DNA from 3 places in the Aeromicrobium sp. P5_D10 genome. Region 1 is predicted to be linked to each of the others. Evidence: riboswitches for the same ligand, from Rfam matches in the RefSeq annotation. Region 1 holds a riboswitch; each other region holds the start of a gene.
The links. Region 1 has a riboswitch for cobalamin ahead of ACXJKC_RS14745 (nitrite reductase). Riboswitches for the same ligand answer to the same signal wherever they lie in the genome.
Positions count from the first base shown of each region.

Region 2: another riboswitch for cobalamin. It lies ahead of ACXJKC_RS16800 (ribonucleoside-diphosphate reductase subunit alpha); the one in region 1 lies ahead of ACXJKC_RS14745 (nitrite reductase).
Region 3: another riboswitch for cobalamin. It lies ahead of ACXJKC_RS18100 (fibronectin type III domain-containing protein); the one in region 1 lies ahead of ACXJKC_RS14745 (nitrite reductase).

Region 1 is NZ_JBFUME010000006.1:442,072-445,956, reverse strand. Features, by position in the region: gene ACXJKC_RS14750 (precorrin-8X methylmutase) at 1-287, opposite strand, end outside; gene ACXJKC_RS14745 (nitrite reductase) at 284-1,129, opposite strand; cobalamin riboswitch at 1,186-1,380, opposite strand; gene ACXJKC_RS14740 (hypothetical protein) at 1,414-2,088, opposite strand; gene ACXJKC_RS14735 (SigE family RNA polymerase sigma factor) at 2,085-2,642, opposite strand; gene ACXJKC_RS14730 (enoyl-CoA hydratase-related protein) at 2,776-3,561, shown strand; gene ACXJKC_RS14725 (C40 family peptidase) at 3,834-3,885, shown strand, end outside.
Region 2 is NZ_JBFUME010000008.1:287,000-290,884, forward strand. Features, by position in the region: gene ACXJKC_RS16795 (DEAD/DEAH box helicase) at 1-1,026, shown strand, start outside; cobalamin riboswitch at 1,228-1,437, shown strand; gene ACXJKC_RS16800 (ribonucleoside-diphosphate reductase subunit alpha) at 1,560-3,885, shown strand, end outside.
Region 3 is NZ_JBFUME010000010.1:92,786-96,670, forward strand. Features, by position in the region: gene priA (bifunctional 1-(5-phosphoribosyl)-5-((5-phosphoribosylamino)methylideneamino)imidazole-4-carboxamide isomerase/phosphoribosylanthranilate isomerase PriA) at 1-567, shown strand, start outside; gene ACXJKC_RS18095 (DUF1707 SHOCT-like domain-containing protein) at 572-1,105, shown strand; cobalamin riboswitch at 1,158-1,302, shown strand; gene ACXJKC_RS18100 (fibronectin type III domain-containing protein) at 1,453-3,885, shown strand, end outside.

The DNA.
Region 1 (3,885 bases):
CGGCTGCGCGTCACGCCTTTGACCACCATCGTCGCATCGCACAGGATCGGCGCCCCGGCACGCAGCGCGGTACGTGCGGCAGGCACAAGTCGATCATCGACCACGAGATCGCCCACCAGGTCGACTTGGCCGCTGCCGTGGATCATCCGTACCGCAAGCTTCTCGGCGTTGGGCGGAACCAACGACAGGTCTGCTTCGCGCCGGATCATGGCAAATGAGTCGTCGTAGATCGCCGGGCCACGATCGATATAGGCGTAGTGACGCGATGGACGCTTCAGTTCGGTCATGGCTGCTCCTCAGGAACGAGAACGCCGCGCCACGGCGTGATGATCACGCCAGGAGCGGAGCTGGTCAGTGCGTGGATCGTCATCCGATCGAGTCCGGCCTCGGTGACAGCTTGGTGCCGGCCTCCCGGGACGTCACCGTAGGGAAGCGGTTGCGACGGCGGCGGGATCCGCATGTCTGGGAGAGCGGACGTCGTCAGTGGTTCAGTGAGCTCGGCGACGTGCCACGCCGCGGTGGCTCCAGTTCCCCGTCGTTCGACGAACTGCTCAGCGAGTTCGACGAGGCGCGCTGCCGCCGCATCCAACGAGATGACCTCGCTCCAGCCGGAGCCGACTCGAAGCTGTACGAGTTCGTGGTCGATCGCGACGAGTCCGAGATCGCAACTGCGGTCGATCAGATCCCCACGCCCGTCGTCGAGCACGAACAGGAACCGTCCGGGCAGGTCGGCCAAACGCGGCGATGACAGTAGCCGCTGATCGAGTTCCACGGCGCTCCCACGCAGATCCGCGCGTCCGCCCGCCAACCCGGTCTGGGGCGAGACCATCACATTGCGTATCAGCTCGTGGCTGCGGCTCGGCAACAGTCCGGTGCTCTCAAGTGCGGATATCACTTCTGCCGGAAGCCCGTCCTCCGCCTGTGGCAGGCCACGCAGTTGGAGATTGGCCCGCGACGTCAGGTGGACTCGACCGTCGCCGTAAGTCCCGGCCACGTCCGCGAGCGCTTCTAGCGAGGACGTCGCGACATGCCCGCCGATCAGGCGTAGACGCACCAGCATGCCGTCGTCTGCGCGCCACGGGCGCAGCGCTCCCGGGCACCGATCCGCACGGCTGCGGTTGGAAGACATCGCGCCAACCCATCTGGTCTCCGGGCCCGTCCGCGAGGCCGCCTGTGACCTGGCGGCGGTTGCCGCTAGGGCCAGCAGGTCTTCGGACTCGGGATCACGCGGGCCGAAGCGCCTTCCCGGACGTGTGTCCAGTGGCTGCGACTCAAGAGCCGCGTGCTGGCCCGTCACCCTCACCGCTGCGCGTCAGCTCCGGATTCTCACCGGATTCCCTGACTCCACGAGGTGGAGAAACTGGCGCGCCCAGCATAACCCCGCCGTTACGGACCGATGGCGGCACCGTCCGCTCAGCCGACGCTGGGCACGGCATCGTTCGTGATGTGTACCGATTCCGCGAAGTTGGCGATCTGCTGATTTCCCCAGCCGAGACCGTCCCAGACTTGGATGACCAGGAACGTCCCTGATGCTTGCTCGACAAACAGCGTGCGGGTGTCACCGGCGCCCTTCATGTGCGCGATGACTCCCTCCTGGTCTCCTACTTGGACGCGGTCCAGCTTGACGCCGCTCGGCACGCCGGTGTCGGACTGTGTGGAAACCGCAATCGTGCCCTCAAGACTCGTCATGCCTTCCACCACATCGCCTTGTTCAGCATCTTTCGGCGCCAAGGTGAGCAGCCCGCGAGTGTCATCCCTGATCTGCCAACCGGCCGGAACCATGTCGAGGACGTAGCCCGTCGGCTGCTTGCCGCTGTACGACACCAGCTCAATGGCAGAACCTGACTGCGGCGGTGCGGCAGCTGTGATTCCCGGCGCATCCGGATCGGTCGGTGACGCGGTCGGGGCCAAGATCGCGAAGGTCCCTATCGCGGCGGCCGCCACCAACGTCGACCCGACGCCGAACCGGCCGGCACGGCGTCGGCGCATGACTCGGCGGGCGCGGGCCAGGTCGGCATCGGCGACCGAGGGGGTCGGATCGTGGGACAGCCCGGCGGCCTCATGCATCAGCGTACGAAGATCGGTCATGACAAGCTCCTGGTGATCGGTGTTGCCAGCGCGACGGCCGGCGGTTCGGGGGTCCTGGGGGCCGTGACATCCAGGACGTCACGTAGTTGGTCGAGCGCCCGTGACGTCTGGCTTTTCACGGTTCCGTGCGAGCAGTTCAGTGCATCGGCTGTGTCGGCGACGCTCATATCGTGGAAGTACCGGTAGACCAGCGCAGCCCGCATACGCGGTGGCAGATTGCCCATCGCTTCGTGCAGGGCATCGATTCTCTGCGACCCCGCGTCGGGTTCCCCCGACTGGCGCTCCGGCATCACGGACAATGTGCGTTCGCGGCGCCGCCACGGTCGGCGGTGCTCGTCCATCAACGCATTGGCCAGCGCACGACGGACGTACCCTTCAGGCTTGGTCGCCTTCTGGAACAGCGGCCACGACAAATAGAGCCGGGTCAAGGTCGACTGCACGATGTCTTCGGCCAGATGCTGATCACCTGCCGTCAGAAGCGTCGCGGTACGCAGCAGCTCAGCACGACGAGCCAGCACATAGGCATGAAACTCCTCGTCGCGCGAAGATTTCATACGCTTTCCTTTGATCTCATGCCCCTATGACGGATGACGACCACGTCGAGGTTGCATCGACACCGAACTTCCGTCCGGAAGCGAATCCGGTGCCAGTAGTCTCCTGGGCGTCGACAACATGCAAAGGACCCACATGACCAACACCGCCGACCTGGGCCCGGTTGAGCTCTCGTTCCACGACAACGTCGCCGTCATCACACTCGATGATTCGGATCATCGCAATCCGTTGAACGACGCGATGGTCGCCGCGATCGGGCAGGCCTTCGATCTGGCCGAGTCGCGACCAGAAGTCAATTGCGCTGTCATCACCGGGCGCGGGCGAGCATTCTGCGCTGGCGCGGAGCTTCGCGTCCTGGAGGATTCGGTGAACGGCGACTTCACCGGCGTCGACACCGTCTATGACGGATTCCTGCGGGTGTTGCGATCGCCTCTGCCCACCATCGCAGCAGTCAATGGACCGGCCGTGGGTGCCGGCATGAACCTTGCTCTTGCCTGCGATATCCGCCTCGCGGGTGATCGGGCCAAGTTCGACACCCGGTTCACCGATCTGCGTCTGCACCCGGGAGGCGGCCACACCTGGCTGCTTGCCCGTGCGGTGGGTGATCAACGGGCTACTGCTGCAGTGCTGTTCGGAGATCAGTGGGACGCCGCCGGAGCCGAAGCTGACGGGTTGGTGCTCCGGGTGGTTCCCGGCGATGAGCTCGTGGCACACGCGATCTCCTTCGCCCAGCGCATCGCGACGGTCGGCCGTCCCCTCGTCGAACGCCTGATCGGCACGTTGAGGTCCGCCCGCGAAGTTCCCACGCATGCCGAAGCGTTGGCGCTGGAGACCGCCGCTCAACGCTGGTCGGTCGGCGAACCCGAGTTCGTCCGGACCGTCCGGGCCCTGCGCGAAAGTATCTCCGGCGGGGCCAAGTAACCGGGTTATCGTCGGAAATCAGCCCGATTCGTGTGACCTTCACCACTTTTACAACGGTGAACGGGTGGGTCAGACGGCCGAGCCCCTCAGGGTCTGCGTACTATCAGGTGGCTTCATGTCATGGAAGCCCACCGCACGCGAGCCGAATCTGCCCCCGCGTGCGTCACTCCAGCATCAGGGGCGGAACGGGACAGTCATTTTCCGCGCAACCTGCGCTTGGGGCCACTCTCAGGTCCGACAGACTCCCATCTCGTAGGCATATCGAGGGAAATATGCGCAGTATCAACCGGGCACTCATCGCCCTGCTTGCAGCCGTCCTGATGT
Region 2 (3,885 bases), on a different contig from region 1:
ATCAACACGCTGAAGAATGGCGTCGACATCGTCATCGCGACCCCCGGCCGCCTGACCGATCTGCTCGACCGTCGCTGCATGACGCTCGACGACATCGAGATCACGGTCCTCGACGAGGCCGACCATCTGTGCGACCTCGGTTTCTACAAGCCGATCGACGCGATCCTTACCAAGACGCCCGAGCGCAGCCAGCGGCTCCTGCTGTCGGCGACGCTCGACGGCGACGTCAACAAGCTCGTCAAGCGCCACCTGCCGCAGCACGTGCTGCACGAGGTCGACTCGGCCGACAGCGCGGTCGACACGATGGAGCACCACGTGCTCGTCAGCGCCGCGACCGACAAGTCCAAGGCCGCTTTCGATCTGCTGCGCGCCAATCCCCGCAGCATCGTGTTCACCCGCACACGCCGAGGCGCGATGCGGCTGGCCAAGCAGCTCACCCAGAACGGCATCGAAGCCGTCGACATGCACGGTGACCTCTCGCAGCGTCACCGTGAGCGCAACCTTGAGGCATTCAGCAGCGGACGGGCCAGCGTCATCGTTGCGACCGACGTCGCCGCGCGTGGCATCCACGTCGACGGCATCGGCCTGGTCGTGCACTACGACGCGCCTGCCGAGCACAAGGCCTACCAGCACCGCTCGGGCCGTACGGCACGCGCCGGCGAGTCGGGAGCCGTCGTCACGATGACGACACCCGATGCACTGCGCGATGTCATGCAGCTGCAGAACAAGGCCGGCGTCACAGCCCGTCACCACGATCTGCGCACGGCGCCTTCGCCGATGACGGTCCAGGCGCTCTCGGGTGCTGGCACCGAGGCTCCGCACGCCTCGACAGTTCGTCAGGGCGCTCGCAGTGGCGGCGGAGGCGGCGCCAAGCGCGGTGGCTCGGGCGGATCGCGTCCCCAGGGCGGTTTCCGCGGCAATGGCGGCGGACGCCCCCAGGGTGGCGGAGGCAACCGTGGTGGTGGCGGCGGACGTCGTCGTAGCGGTGGCTCAGGCGGATCGACCCGCGTCTACTCGTCCTCGTAATTCGCGACAAGCACTAGCGGCGTCATCCCCGGTACGCCCGGGGGTGGCGCCGCGCTGTTGTGCCAGCACATCGCCTCAGCTGGTGGTGCGCTGGCGGCGGAGCGGGTCGAGCATGTATTCGTCGACCGAATATCCACAGGTACGCCAGCGACGTGACATGCCCTACAAGATGTGGGGGTTACATCAATGTGATTCACCAGATACAGTGGTCGACGCAGCTGGTTCGCCTCCTCAGCCAGGGGAGTCGTGGCAACAGGGAACCCGGTGGAAATCCGGGACTGCCCCGCAGCGGTAAGTGGGAACGACCGGTGTCATATGCACTGAGCGCAAGCTTGGGAAGCGACATCCAGTAGGCGGTGCACACGCACCTGGCCCGTGAGTCCGAAGACCTGCCAGTGCCTTGACGCCCCGATGGTGTCAAGGGTCCGCGACCTCGTGGGAAGGTCAGGGGATCGGATTCGCTGTGCCGTCGTCCCCTCACCCCTCCGCGCTCGTGGGCAGCATCAGACCCGAGTTCACGAGGGGTGAACTGCATGTCCATCACTGTCATCAAGCGAGACGGCACCCAGGCGCCGTACGACGGCTACGAGATTGCCCGCTCCATCGAAGAAGCGAGCGTCGGTCTCGACGACCAGGTCGCACGCGTCACCCAGTTGCAGTCCGAGCTGGAGATCACGCTGTTCGACGGCATCACGAGCGAGCAGCTCGATGAGGCGGTCATCCAGGTCGCGCTGCAGAACGTCAAGGACGACCCGGCGTTCGACACCATCGCGTCGAGGCTCCTGGTCAAGACGTTGTACAAGAAGGTCTTCGGCGAGGGCGTCACCCGCGACGAGGTCTACAGCTTTCACGGCCCCGCATTTGTGGCGTCGATTCTGCGCGGCGTCGAGCTCGACCTTCTGGACGCCCGGTTGGCCGAACTGTTCGATCTCGAGGTGCTCGGCGCGGCCCTCGACCCCGACCGTGACGACCTGATCCGCTACATCGGTGCCCAGACCATGCGGACGCGCTACATGCTGTGCGAGCCCGATGGCATGCCTCTGGAGGTGCCGCAGTTCTTCTGGATGCGCGTAGCGATGGGGCTGGCGCTCAACGAGGCCGATCCCACCGGCGCGGCACGCCAGTTCTACGACAAGATGTCGCGCCTGGAGTACCTCGCGGCCGGCTCTACTTTGGTCAACGCCGGTACCTCCTACAGCCAGCTCTCCAACTGCTTCGTGATGCAGATGGAGGACGATATCGAGCACATCGCCAAGAGCGTCCGCGACGTCATGTGGCTCACGAAGGGCACCGGCGGCATCGGCCTGTCGGTGTCGAAGCTGCGGTCGGAGGGCTCGCCGATCCGCTCCAACAACACCGCCTCGACCGGACCGATCCCGTTCATGCACACAATCGACTCGACGCTGCGGGCCATCAGCCGTGGCGGCAAGAAGTTCGGCGCGCTGTGCTTCTACATGGAGAACTGGCATCTCGACTTCGCCCAGTTCCTCGATCTGCGGGCCAACTCCGGCGATCCGTATCGTCGAACCCGAACAGCCAACACCGCGGTGTGGATCTCTGACGAGTTCATGAAGCGCGTGCAGGACGATCAGGACTGGTACCTCTTCGATCCGCTGGACGTCGGTGACCTGGTGGAGCTGTACGGTGCGGACTTCTCCGCGCGGTACGCCGAGTACGCCGCGATGGCCGATGCCGGTCAGCTGCGGCACAAGAAGATGCGCGCACGTGAGCAGTTCCGCGCCATCTTGACTGCGCTGCAGGCGAGCTCGCACCCGTGGTTGACGTGGAAGGACACGATCAACACCCGGGCGCTGAACCACAACACCGGCACGATCCACCTGTCGAATCTCTGCACCGAGATCACGTTGCCGCAGGATCGCGAGAACGTGGCGGTCTGCAACTTGGCCTCGATTAACCTGTCTCGCCATGTGACCGGACACCGCCAGCAGGCTCGGGTCGACTGGGAGCGCCTGGCCGAGTCGACCCGGCTGGCCGTCCGCCAGCTCGACAATCTGATCGACATCACGATCTCGTCGGTGCCGGAGTCCGAGCGCTCCAACGAGCTCAACCGGGCCCTCGGCCTCGGGGTCATGGGGTTCACCGACATAGTCGAGCGTTTCGGGTACTCGTACGAGTCGAAAGAGTCGTACGAGCTGATCGACGAGATCATGGAGTTCGTCAGCTGGCATGCGATCGACGCGTCGGCAGACCTGGCGCGTGAGCGCGGGGCATATCCTCATTTCGAGGGTTCCCGCTGGAGCCAGGGCCTGGTGCCGGTCGACTCGCTCGATCTGCTGGAGGACGATCGTGGCGTTCCGGTCGAGGTTGATCGGACTACCCGTCTGGATTGGGAGTCGCTGCGAGGCAAGGTCTCGGCCGGTATCCGTAACTCGACGCTGATGGCGATCGCCCCGACTGCGTCGATCGGCCTCGTTGCCGGCACCACGCCGGGCCTTGACCCGCAGTTCAGCCAGATCTTCAGCCGTGCGACGAGCTCGGGCAAGTTCTTGGAGGTCAACCGGAACCTGGTCGAGGATCTGCGTCGTCTGGGCCTGTGGGAGCAGGTGCGCGGAGAGCTGCTGCGTCACCAAGGCGACTTGTCGAAGGTCGAAGGCATCCCCGACGACTTGCAGCAGATCTACCGCACGAGCTTCCAGCTCTCGCCCTACGCCTTCCTGCACGTTGCCGCGAGGGCGCAGAAGTGGATCGACCAGGCCATCAGCCGCAATATCTACCTGCAGAGCCGCGATGTCGGCGAGATGGCCGAGCTGTATGCCGCCGCGTGGCGGATGGGCGTCAAGACGACCTACTACCTGCACATGATGCCGCGGCACACCGCCGAGCAGAGCACCGTCAAGG
Region 3 (3,885 bases), on a different contig from region 1:
GATGCGGCCTTCGGCAAGGGCTCCAATCGCGAGCTGCTCGCCGATGTCATCGGCCGTCTCGACGTCAAGGTCGAGCTGTCAGGCGGCATTCGCGACGATGCTTCGCTGGAGGCGGCGCTGGCGACCGGCTGCACACGCGTCAACCTTGGCACAGCGGCGATCGAGAATCCCGACTGGTGCGCCAAGGTCGTTGGCCAGTACGGCGATCAGATCGCGGTGGGCCTCGACGTACGCGGCACGACGCTGGCTGCCCGTGGCTGGACCGAGGACGGCGGCGACCTGTTCGAGACCCTGGCGCGCCTGGATCGCGACGGCTGCGCCCGCTACGTCGTCACCGACGTGACCAAGGACGGCACGCTGACCGGGCCCAACCTCGACCTGTTGCGTCAGGTGTGCGCCGTGACCGATAAGCCCGTCGTCGCCTCGGGCGGCGTGTCGAGCCTGCAGGACCTGCGTGACATCGCGACGCTTGCCGACCTCGGCGTCGAAGGGTCCATCATCGGCAAGGCGTTGTACGCCGGTGCGTTCACCCTGCCCGAAGCCCTCGCCGCGGTACGCGAGGTCTGAACCCATGGCGTCGGGCGCGGAGATCTGGTCGGGCTTCTCGGCCGATCCTCGCGAGCCGGACGCTGCGCTGCTCAGGGCGACCGATGCCGACCGCGATCATGCCGTCACGGTGCTGCGCGACGCCTATGCCGACGGCAGGCTGACCCGCGACGAGTTCGAGGCACGGAGTGCCGATGTCCTGGGCACCCGCCTCGTGGGCGGGCTTGCAGCGTTGCTGACCGACCTGGTCGTGGCGACCCCCGCCCCGGTCGTGAGGCAGGCGGCCAACCGTTCCAGCCTGCAGGTCCAGGCGGTGACCCAGTACCAGCGCGATCTGCGCGACGCCCGCAATGGGTGGATCTTCGTGTCCGGGCTGTGCGTGGCGATCTGGGGTGCCACGAGTATCGCGAGCGGCGGGCTGTTGTTCTTCTGGCCGATCTTCCCGAGCCTCGGCGTGGGGATCGGCTACTTCTCGATGCGGCTGAACCGCGAGTCGCGGATCGAGGCGATCGAGGACAAGATCGCTGCCAAGCGTCGTCGTCGGCGCGGGCTGGGATAGGACGTCGGTCACATCAGGACCTGACTACGCGGGAATGCGTTAAGGTCCGTTCTTGAGTCACGGAAATCGTGACTTGCTGTAACCAGTTGCACTCGTGCTGGGGGAAGTCGGTGAGAATCCGGCGCTGTCCCGCAACCGTGTGTGGCGTGAGCGATCGCGCCACGAGTCGGAGTACCTGTCACGAGGGTGTCTGGCCAAGTCCTGCCGCGGAAAGCGGGACATGGCCGAATCGTTCTCCGATTCGATAACAGCTCCGCGCCAGATTCTCTGACGCGGAGTTTTGTGTCGATCGGGACGTTTTCTCTGCCATGCCTTACCTCTGCGGGGTCCGAGCAAGGAGAGAATTCATGGGATCCCGGTCCATCATCGAAAGACGGCGTCGCAGCCGAGTGGGAGCAGCGCTGATCAGCGCGTTCACCACACTTGCCCTCGTGCTGGGGCTGGCTCCGGCCGCCCAAGCAGCAAGCGACATATCGGTCTACGTGACCTTCGAGGGCTACAACATCGGTCAGGGCTACTACGTCGAGCCGGTCAAGGTGACGGTCCCGGAGGGCTCGACGGCCGCGGCTGTCACCGAGAGCGTCCTGGATGAGACATCGCACCAGTTCACCGCGTTGGACGCTGGGGATACCAGCAGCGCGGGCTGGTACCTGTCGGGCGTCAAGGGCTTCGACAAGGGAACCGCGAACGTTCCGTCGTACATCACGAGCCAGCCGGGATTCGAGCTGACCGGCACCGACGGAGACGCGTACCTCGGCACGCCCGACTACAACTCCATGTCTGGCTGGATGTACACGGTCAACAACGTGACGGCCCAGGTCGGTGCGGGTGCACTGACTCTGCACGATGGTGACGTCATGCGGTGGCAGTTCACGCTGTACGGCTATGGCTGCGACCTCGGCCTGGCAGATTCTTGCTGGGAGAGTGAGTCCTACTTCTCCCAAGTCGACAAGACCGATCTGATCAGGGGCATCGGCAAGGGCAAGACCGCAACGGCTACTGACGCAGAACTTGCCACGGCCAGGACGACGGCCGTGAATCCCACTGCCACGCAGCAGCAGGTCACCGCTTCGCTCACAGCACTGAACACCGCGGACCCAGCTTCTTCGTGGGTTCGGCTCACCACGACTGCACAGGGTCAGTTCCTGACCAAGCTGCGCGAGAAGCTGGTCAGCGACTTCGGCCAGACCGCAGGCGACTACGACTACAGCGTCGTCAAGAAGCTCAGCATCACGGGAACGTTGAACGCTCAGGACTACACGGATCTGCGTAACGCTTCGTACGCGGGGACGTCGATCGAAGAGCTCGACCTGTCGGGTGCGGTGGACGCGACGACCTACGCCCTCAGCGGCATGACTGCGCTGACCGATGTCAGCCTGCCTCCCGTCGCCAACTACACCGTGGCGAATCCGTTCCAGGGCAACAGCTCGCTCCGCAACGTCGTGGTCGCCGCCGAGACCTACACCTTCGGCTCCACCACGACGTTCAACGGCATCACGACGCTGGAGCGCATCACGTTCCTGCACACCACGAAGCCGTCGCTGAATGCCTCGACCTTCAACGGTTCGAACAACGCTGACCCGGACAATCGCACGGTCAAGGCTGTCGTTCCGAACCAAGACCGGGGCGACTACGACAAAGCCTCGTTCTCCCAGTACTTCGCCGGCGTCACCGAAAAGGCCAGCGCCGCCGATCTGGGCGAACTGGAGACCGTCACCGACGAGGCCAAGGCAATCGGCCATGGTGCAGCGGCGGCCGAGTTCCGGTGGACCCTGCTGCAGGACGCGATCACGAAGGCCACCACGGTCCATGACGACGCTGATGCGTCCGCTGCGGCGGTCTACGGTGCACGGCTGGCTCTTCAGACGGCGATCAGCCGCATCGCTGTCGCCGAGATCGGGCTCTCGTTGAAGGTCACGCACGGCGCAGACGTCACACTGTCGTGGAAGAACGGCACGGCTCAGCACTTCGCCGAGCACACGGCGCACCCCCTGGCCAAGGTGGACTCGCTGTCGAACAACGAGTACGACATCTACGTTCCGACGACCACGACGCCGTACACATCGCAGCACATCGCTTCGGCCGTGATCCCGGGAACGACCGACAAGGTGGCCAAGATCTTCACGGTCGCGGCCGCCTCAGCAGGGGCTCAGTACACATTGGACCTCACCCCGTTGGCCGGGCGTCAGGACACCGCATGGTTGATCCCGGGCCTGGGTGCAGGTGACAACCGAGGTCTCTACACCAACCTCGATGACACTGGTGTGCTCAACCTGGATGTCGGTGACCGTTTCGACCTCGACACGATCCGGACCCAGCAGGCCCAGCTCGATCAGATCAACAACCTGTTCGTCGAACCCGACTACAAGTTCGAGCTGGCAGGCGACAGCGTCACGACCCGACGTATCGGTCAGGACGGTCGCCGTCAGCTGCGCATCAAGGCCGAGAGCCCTGGTGTCAGCGTCGTCAAGATCACGTACGGCCCGCTGCACTATCTGGCAGCCAACGACAACGGGACGCCCGGCAACACGAACTGGTCGTTCAACGGCATCGATCCGCAGAATACCGGTGTCGCCGTCGTCAATGTCGGGGGCAATGTCGGAACGTTCGACACCGGCATCAACGTGAAGAACGAGCTCGACACGTTCTACTTCGACAAGACTGCTGAAGAGCGCGATTTCACGTTCACCCCGGCAGATGGCACGACAGTCCGCGTGCACGATCCGCTGAACGTCAGCGACTGGGGCGATGGCTGGAACGCGTACGACGCGGCGTCGGAC